DNA from 2 places in the Ruegeria sp. B11 genome. Region 1 is predicted to be linked to the other one. Evidence: riboswitches for the same ligand, from Rfam matches in the RefSeq annotation. Region 1 holds a riboswitch; the other holds the start of a gene.
What was found. Region 1 has a riboswitch for cobalamin ahead of ACR0I1_RS11890 (DUF1636 family protein). Riboswitches for the same ligand answer to the same signal wherever they lie in the genome.
Positions count from the first base shown of each region.

Region 2: it holds a riboswitch for cobalamin, as region 1 does, so the genes downstream of both, ACR0I1_RS10705 (energy-coupling factor ABC transporter permease) here and ACR0I1_RS11890 (DUF1636 family protein) in region 1, are expected to answer to the same signal.

Region 1 is NZ_JBQFVO010000003.1:24,123-28,333, forward strand. It holds gene ACR0I1_RS11880 (glycosyltransferase family 2 protein) at 1-882, opposite strand, end outside; gene ACR0I1_RS11885 (NAD(P)-dependent oxidoreductase) at 997-1,983, opposite strand; cobalamin riboswitch at 2,089-2,295, shown strand; gene ACR0I1_RS11890 (DUF1636 family protein) at 2,381-2,761, shown strand; gene cobW (cobalamin biosynthesis protein CobW) at 2,758-3,813, shown strand; gene cobN (cobaltochelatase subunit CobN) at 3,819-4,211, shown strand, end outside.
Region 2 is NZ_JBQFVO010000002.1:664,303-668,513, forward strand. It holds gene ACR0I1_RS10690 (heavy metal translocating P-type ATPase) at 1-443, opposite strand, end outside; gene ACR0I1_RS10695 (hypothetical protein) at 630-902, shown strand; gene ACR0I1_RS10700 (L,D-transpeptidase) at 944-1,606, opposite strand; cobalamin riboswitch at 1,822-2,034, shown strand; gene ACR0I1_RS10705 (energy-coupling factor ABC transporter permease) at 2,111-2,794, shown strand; gene ACR0I1_RS10710 (transglutaminase-like cysteine peptidase) at 2,900-3,139, opposite strand; gene ACR0I1_RS10715 (aminotransferase class V-fold PLP-dependent enzyme) at 3,397-4,211, shown strand, end outside.

The DNA.
Region 1 (4,211 bases):
TGCCAATTGCGGATCTGCCATCATCTCAGATTTGATGTCGTGCATAGCCGGCATGTGTTCCAGAATTGAGCGATCCTCAACATCATTGTGGTTCATCATGAGCCAGTATTTGAGCCCTTGATCCTGCCCCACATGATTGGTGCGCCCACGGTCGCGCTTGACCAAAAAGCTATCAGTGCTGCGCACAGCATAATGATGAATGCGCGCGAATTCATGGCTGAAACCACGCCATGCTTTCCATTTCACTTGGTCTGCTGGGTAGAGGTTCCCGCCCGAATCCCGCCACAACACCCCTTCGTATGGTGCGTCAGGGTTCGGTGCATCTTCTGGATTGATCCTGGGACGATGGGCGCGAAAACGGCTGAATTTCCCATTGTTGCGGAACAGCGTTTTGAACCCTTTGGTCCGGTGATGCGGATAGCCGTCTTCCGTGGCGGCCAGAAAGAAAGTCTCAGGTACAGGTCGATCAACGAAATCGTTCTGACCTGCGTTTCCGAACATGCGCCAGCAGATCGAGATCGCGTCCGCCACGCCGCTGGCCTCAACGAGGCTTCTTATATCACTATTGGGCAAACGGATATTGATATACTCGTCCACATCCAAACTGAGAATCCAATCCGAAGACAGATAGCTTGGGTGATTCCGCGCAAGCGAAAATGCACGAACCTGAGGCGCAGCGCGCGGACCCAGTCTGTTTCGTTGGTGGTGAGCCCAGCCAAGCACTTGCAACCGGTCACCCATGGCATCGGTACCATCAGCGCAATCATTGGTATAAATCAGAATGTCATCAAAACCGATTGCGTGGTTGTAGGCCACCCAATCGATCATGAAAGGCCCTTCGTTTTTCATCGTTGTTACGATGAGAAAGGTCTCATTCGTCATAAGTTGTTCTCTTGCCTGTGCCGGTGTCGGACTCCTGTCGACCTATTTAGAATAGCACCAGAATTTTGTCCAACCAGGTCGCCAGACAGCCGCAATGCTTGCCGATTAATCTATCTACCGATTCTGTGGGATCACCTCATAACCCGGTTCTTCTGGCTCGTCGTCCAGCATCTCGGTTGGGAACCCTGGCGCCTGGATCTCCAGTCCGGTCGCGTCCTCTAGCCGCCTGATGATGTTCGGGGACAATTCACGTTCACCATATCGCGCGATGCCATCTTCGAAAATCTTGATCATCAATGGGTTTATCTCAAGAGGAACTCCGGCACGGTCGGCGACCTCCTGAAACAGACCGATATCTTTTTTCACCAGGTCCATGGTGAAGGAAATATCGCGCGAGCCGTTCAGGATGACCTGACTTTCGGTCTCGTGCACGAAGGATGTGCCTGACGATATCTTAATCGCCTCATAGGTGGTTCCAAGGTCCATGCCGGCGGCCTTGGCTGTCACCAATGCCTCGGCGCAGGTGATCAGGTTGGCGGTAGCCAGATAATTGGTCAACACCTTCAGAACAGAGGCCGAGCCCAGATCGCCCGTGTGCAGAATGCGCCGCCCCATGGTGGTCAGGAATGGCAGGATACGTTCAAAAGTCTCACGATCACAGCCTGCGAAGATCGAGATATTACCCGTCGCTGCCCGGTGACATCCGCCCGAAACCGGGCAATCCACCGCTGCGCCGCCTCGTTCGATGACCATTGCGCCAAGGCGTTTGACTTCGGCTTCGTCAGTGGTCGACATTTCCATCCAGATTTTGCCAGGGCCGACCTCTGGCAACATTTCCTGCATCACCGCATCCGAGGCCGCAGGAGAAGGCAAACAGGTTATAACAGCATCGCAATCGCGCATCAGTTGCGCCGGGCTTTTGGCGGCTTTGGCACCCTTGGCGACGAATTCGGTCACCAGATCCGGGTTCAGGTCATGAACCGTCAGATCGATACCGTTTCGTAGCAGCGATCCAGATAGCTTGCCCCCTACATTCCCCAGCCCGATAAACCCTACTTTCATGCGCGGTATCCTCCTGTTCGCATCTTGCTGCCATGCCAGCACGTCGTTGCAGAAGTATCATGCCGCCCAGCGACCCCGACAGGTCGCTTTTTATCCGCTTTTTCACGGATCGGCGCGACTCGCTTGACAAGCAACCCTGCCCTGCCGCATGTCCCTTTCGTTGGTGTCTGCGAGAGCAGATGAAAAGGGAATGCGTCAGCGGTTTTTGCCGTCAAACGCAGCCGCCCCCGCGACCGTGACCGGAGAGGGTGCCCAAAGCCACTGGCAGTATGGCCGGGAAGGCGGGACATCCGACAGAGGCCTCCTCTGACATCCGCAAGCCGGGAGACCTGCCAACGCCCGAAGATGAAACCGGACGGGGTGTTCCGGTGTGGGGCTGTGATCGGCCCGCATGAAACCCCGTCCCCCACGAAGAGGATTTGGGGGGATGAGAGACATGACCGAGACCGCACCGGTCGAACTGCTGGTTTGCACTACCTGCCGTCGCGGGCTGCCTGTCGAGGATGACGCCCAGCGCCCCGGCACGTTGCTGCACAAGGCGCTTGAACAGGCGGGCCTGCCCGAAGGCATTACCTTGAAAGCTGTGGAATGCCTGTCGAATTGCGATGAAGGCTGCTCGATCGTGCTACGCGGAGGACCGGATCGCTGGACTTTCGTGTATGAGCATCTGAACGAGATCGACCATGTTGAAACCATCGTCGAAGGCGCAGCCAAATACCTCGCCACCGAGGACGGATTGGTCAAATGGCGCGAACGTCCCGAACATTTCCGCAAAAACTGTGCGGCCCGCATTCCCCCGATTGGAGCCCTGAAATGAGCAACCTTGAGAAACTCCCCGTCACTGTGATCACCGGCTTTTTGGGCTCGGGCAAAACCACTCTGGTACGTCACCTGATGCAGAACCCGCAGGGCAAGCGTCTGGCGGTGGTCGTCAATGAATTCGGTGATGTCGGCGTCGATGGCGATATCCTGAAATCCTGCGCCATTCCTGATTGCCCCGCGGAAAACATCATGGAACTGGCCAATGGCTGCATCTGCTGCACCGTCGCCGATGACTTCATCCCGACCATCGAAGCCCTGATGGCACTAGAGCCGCGCCCCGATCACATCCTGATCGAAACCTCCGGTCTTGCCCTGCCAAAACCGCTGCTAAAGGCGTTCGACTGGCCCGATATCCGCTCGAAAATCACCGTCGATGGCGTGATTGCTCTGGCCGATGCCGAGGCCGTGGCCGCTGGTCGGTTCGCTCCGAATGTCGAGGCGGTGGATGCGCAACGCATGGCAGATGACTCGATTGATCATGAAACTCCCTTGTCCGAGGTGTTCGAGGATCAGATTTCCTGCGCCGACATCATTCTGCTGACCAAGCCCGATCTGGCTGGCCCGGAAGGCGTTGCGAAAGCGAAAGAGATCATCGCCGCCGAAGCGCCCCGCCCCATGCCCGTGGTCGAAGTGGCCGAGGGTGCCGTGGACGTCCGCGTCGTGCTGGGTCTAGAAGCCGCGGCCGAGGATGACATGGACGCGCGTCCCAGCCATCACGACGGCCATCACGATCACGAGCATGACGATTTCGAAAGCATCATCGTTGAACTGCCCGAGCAAATCGATCCGATTGATCTGGTCGCCAAGATTGAACGATTGGCCAACGAGTTGAATATCCTGCGCGTCAAAGGCTATGCCGCCGTTCAGGGCAAGCCCATGCGCCTACTGGTTCAGGCCGTCGGTGCGCGCGTGCGTCACCAATATGACCGCCCGTGGGAGTCCGGCGAAGACCGTCGCTCGCGCATTGTGGTCATTGCCGAGCATGACGATATCAAAGAGGCCGAGATCCGCGATATCCTTGTGGGTGTAACCGAGGCTGCCGAGTAAGACTTATGCACGTCGTCTTCCGCGAAAGCCATGGGCTCGAAGAAACCGAGACCCCGACCGATCTGGGTCAGAGCCCGGCGGACCTTGTGGTGCTGTCCTTTTCCGACAGTGACCTTGGCGCTTTCGCGGCGGGATGGCATCGTGGAAGTGGGCCTGAAGGACGCATGCCAACGATGCGGCTGGCCAATCTGACGGCGCTGAAGCATCCCCTCTCAGTCGACACATATGTCGAGCAGACACTGGAGGGCGCAAAGGGCATCCTGATCCGTCTGATCGGTGGAGTGCCCTATTGGGCCTACGGCTTGCAGCAGGTTCTGGCGCTGGCGCAGGCCAAAGGGATTGCACTGGCCGTGCTGCCCGCAGACGGTCGCGAGGATACGCGGCTGGATGATTACTCT
Region 2 (4,211 bases), on a different contig from region 1:
CCCATGCCGGTTTCGAAAATGTGCCAGCCAAAACCTGCTGCCCAAAACCCTCCGCTAAGAGTGGTGAACCGCCGCTGACGTGCAATATGCGCCGCCTGGTCCTGGGCGGCATTTCCGTCATCCCATGGTTTGGCGGTCATACCAGTACTCGCAACCAGCAGCATGACATCTTCGTCAGATAACTTGGAAGCACTTTCAAGAAGCGTCATCCGACCGTTGATCACATCAAATGCGAGATGCTCTTCACCACCTGCTTTCGGGCCGACGACACGGTTCAGGATCGCCACCTCTTCGGCGCAATCAAGGCCAGAGACCTGAAAGCTTCTACCACCTTCAGGAATTGGACCGGCGGGGGCGATGTCGCCACACCCGCCACTACCGCATGCGTGGTGACCATGTTTGTTTTCGTGGCCATGGTCGTGGCTATGGGTATCGGATGACATGATTGGACCTCAAGAATCTCTATGGTCCTTTGTAAATAGTTCCTACAGTAACTAGAGCTTCAATACCTTTTATATTTTTTTCATCCGGGTTCTTTGCCTGCGATATTGTTAGTTCATTTCGTCTTGCGGGCCGGCCGTGTGGATGCAATCTAATTGCAGATGACGCAAAAAATTTGGAACAGATCAATGCAGAAACGGATCGCAATTACCATCACGTTAGTCTCGATTACGGCTGGTTGCTCAGCCCAGTTCACCGGAGCCAAAAGCAAGGCACTTGAACCAGGCAACGTGCCAGATTCGGTCGTAGCGCTGGCAGGGCCGGCGCAGGATTTGACCACGGCACGCCTTTTGCCAGAAGATAATTGCTTTTGGTATGAGCACAGCGGACCCGTCGAGACGACATTGGTACCATTGCGCGCGACGAATGGCGCTCCGATCTGCATTGCGCGCGACGCCTGATCGAAATGAGGGCAGCGACGTCCTTGTACGCTGCCCAATATTCATGAGCGGGCTGTGACGCTATCTTCGGCAGAGTATAGGAAAGCGGTCGAGCCGGTTTTCACGTTTGGGTAGAGGTCATTGATATGAGCCATGATCATTCGCACACATCCAGAACTTGCGCGACCGCCGATGCTTCTTGGCTCAGGCGTGCCGTGAATTCTGAGATATGTGTCTCGGTCTCCAACGTATAGATAAAGGGCACGAGAGCCGAGAGCATTATTCGGCCCGGGCTCCATGCCATTCCGGAATTCCGCGTATTCGGGGTTGCGCTCGATCATTGAAGCGGTTGGTGTCCAGTGTGGCCATTCGACCTTTCGGCGGATAACATAGGTGCCGGGCTCGTAAAGGTTCCCGCGCGCGATCGCTACGCCATAGCGCATTGCGGTCCCGCCTTCTTCGATATGATAGAGATAGCGCGCGACGGCATCCACATGGATGTCACCTGGAACCAAACCATCATTTGCCGCGACGCGTCTTGGTAAAAAACGGTCATGAACACCCCACGGATTTGAGGTCATTGGATCGTAACCAATTGGCGTGACCTGACTGTCCCAATAGGTCTTCTGCGATGCGGTTGGCCAGGTTTTGGCGATCAATGGACTGGCCGCAGACGCCGAGAACAGCGCTGTGGTGGATTGAATGAAATGGCGCCTTGTAAGCATAGGTCTCGTCCTGGTTCACAAGTTTAACGTATTTGGATCGCACTATCGCGAATTAATCCGATTCTTAAAGCCTCTAGCAGCTAGAGCTTCAAGAGGTTTCAGGTAACGCTTGGTTTACCCTGTCGATCAAGTGACCGGTTGCGTGAATCCTGCTTCGGTCGAGTTTACATTGGAATAGGTCGCAAAGACAATTGACACAGGCGAAGCCGCCATTGTAGCGGTGAATTGTTTTCGGTTCCTGATGGCGGAAGCCAAAAGGATTAAAAGGGAATACGGTTCGGTGTTTTCAATGGCGCCAATTCCGTAACTGCCCCCGCAACTGTGAGCGGAGAGCGATGCCAAGACACCACTGGTTCGTAATGGAACCGGGAAGGTTGGCGGAGCGAGCACCCGCGAGTCAGGAGACCTGCCGTAAAGCGCCGGGCTATGCCCAGACTGAACCTGTCGGCCTTACGGTCGATTCAACCTGACAAGCCGCCGGGTGAGGCGGTAGGGAGAAAAAACATGCATATCGAACCGGGCATCGTGAATGGTGCCAAAATCGCGCTTTCCTATGTTACCGCCGCAGGTGCGGCTACTTACGCAGCGAAAGAAACGTTTTCCACATTGCGTGCGAATGGACCTGCATCTTTTGTTATGCGCTCGGTGCTCGCCACCGTTGGGGTTTTCCTTTTCTTCGAAGTCCTGCCGCATTTCCCGGTTGGTGTCTCTGAAGTCCACTTCATCCTGGGGTCGACGCTGTTTCTGCTTCTCGGTGCTGCACCCGCGGCTTTTGGATTGGCAGCTGGTCTCCTGATTCAGGGTGTGTTTTTTGCCCCGTTCGATCTTCCGCAGTACTTCATCAACCTGACCACTCTGCTGGTGCCGCTATTTGCGCTACAGGCACTGGCCAGCCGCATCATCGCACCCGGCACAGCATATGTTGACCTCAAATATGGCCAAGCTCTTGCCCTAAGTGCGACGTATCAGGGAGGAGTAGTCGCATGGGTTGGGTTCTGGGCCTTCTACGGCCAGGGTTTCGGCGCAGAAACCATGGCGTCGGTTCTGTCCTTTGGCGGCGCTTATATGCTGGTAATCGTCATTGAGCCGATTGCTGATCTGGCAGTGCTTGCGGCAGCCAAGGCAATGCGCGGTTTGAACAGTACAGGTCTGGTGACTCCGCGTTTGTACAACGCTGCGAAAGCTTGACCAAAGTTTGAAGCAGTGTCCTAAACTTGGGTTGCCGCGAAACAACCAGTAGTCGCAGGACCAAAATTTTATTGTGGCGCGTCTCTAGGGCGCGCCACATTGTCTTTAGCCGCTAGAAACCTGTACCCAACGATCAGGGTGATTTGGGTCCTGTATTCGTAGGAAAAGATACCTCGTTTCCTTCCAAGATTTGATCCTGTTGGTGACATTGTCCAGAATCAAATCGCCTTCACTCGAGCGATAAACTAAAACTGCATGGCCACTGCGATTGGTGTCCAAGACAGTTGCAATAAGTAGCTTCGTAGGATCCAGGCCGTTCTGCATTAGTTCAAACTTCTTTTGCAAAGCGATGTCTCTAGAACAACGCTCAGGTTACAAACCGTCGGCCTGACTAGCGGTTTCGCAACCGAGCGAAGGCATGCGTGAGGGTGTGATCGGGCCGACGAAATTGAAATTCGCGAACCATATTGTTCTTGTGGCTGAGCTCTCTTGGCTCGATGGTCTCAATTTCCACCCACAATGCCCCAAGTTTTTTTGTGAGTAGTTTTGCAAAAGGGCGCATATATCTTGCCAGAATGACATTTTCGCAGGAATGGTTCCCGATGACCAAGATCACTCCAGAATTGCTTGAACAAATCCGTGCCCGATTTGCGCAGGTTGACCACTGCCCGCAGCAGGGACCGCGTATTTTCTTTGAAAACGCGGGTGGGGCGCTGACGCTGAATTCGGTTGTGGGCACCTCGCAGGCTTATGCTGCGATCCCTGACAATCAGGGCCGCGACAACCCGGGAAGTCACGAACTGGTGCGGGTAATCAACAAGGCCAAAGAAGATATGGCCGTGTTCATGAACGCCCCCGGTGGCCAGTTCTTTGTCGGCGAAAGCGGGACCGAGCTGCTGTTTCGATTGATCATGAACGCCTGTCTGGGCACCGCCACCGGTCGGGTACTTGGCACAACGCTGGAACATCCCGCGACCCGAAGCGCTTGCGCGCGTTGGGCCGGGGTGGCCGGGCAAGATCATGTTCTGGTGGTCCATGACGACGCCACAGGCACCGTCACAGCAGATGCTTATGCGGCGCAGGTAACGCCGGACACAAAGGTTGCGACTATCGTGCACACCTCGCCGGTGACCGGTATGGGCGTGGATGTAGCGGCTGTGGCTGCCGAGATCCGCGCCGTTGCGCCCAATTGCTTCATCATAATCGACGGTATCCAGCACGCCGCGCATGGCCGGATCGACCTAACCGCCTATGATGTCGATGGCTATGTGATCTCGCCTTACAAGGTGTTCTCGCGCCATGGTTACGGGGTGGCCTGGATTTCTGACCGGCTGACCAAGCTGCCACATAACAGCTTGATCGACGGCCCCGCCGACAATTGGGAAATGGGGACGCGTGATACCGGCTCTTACGCTAC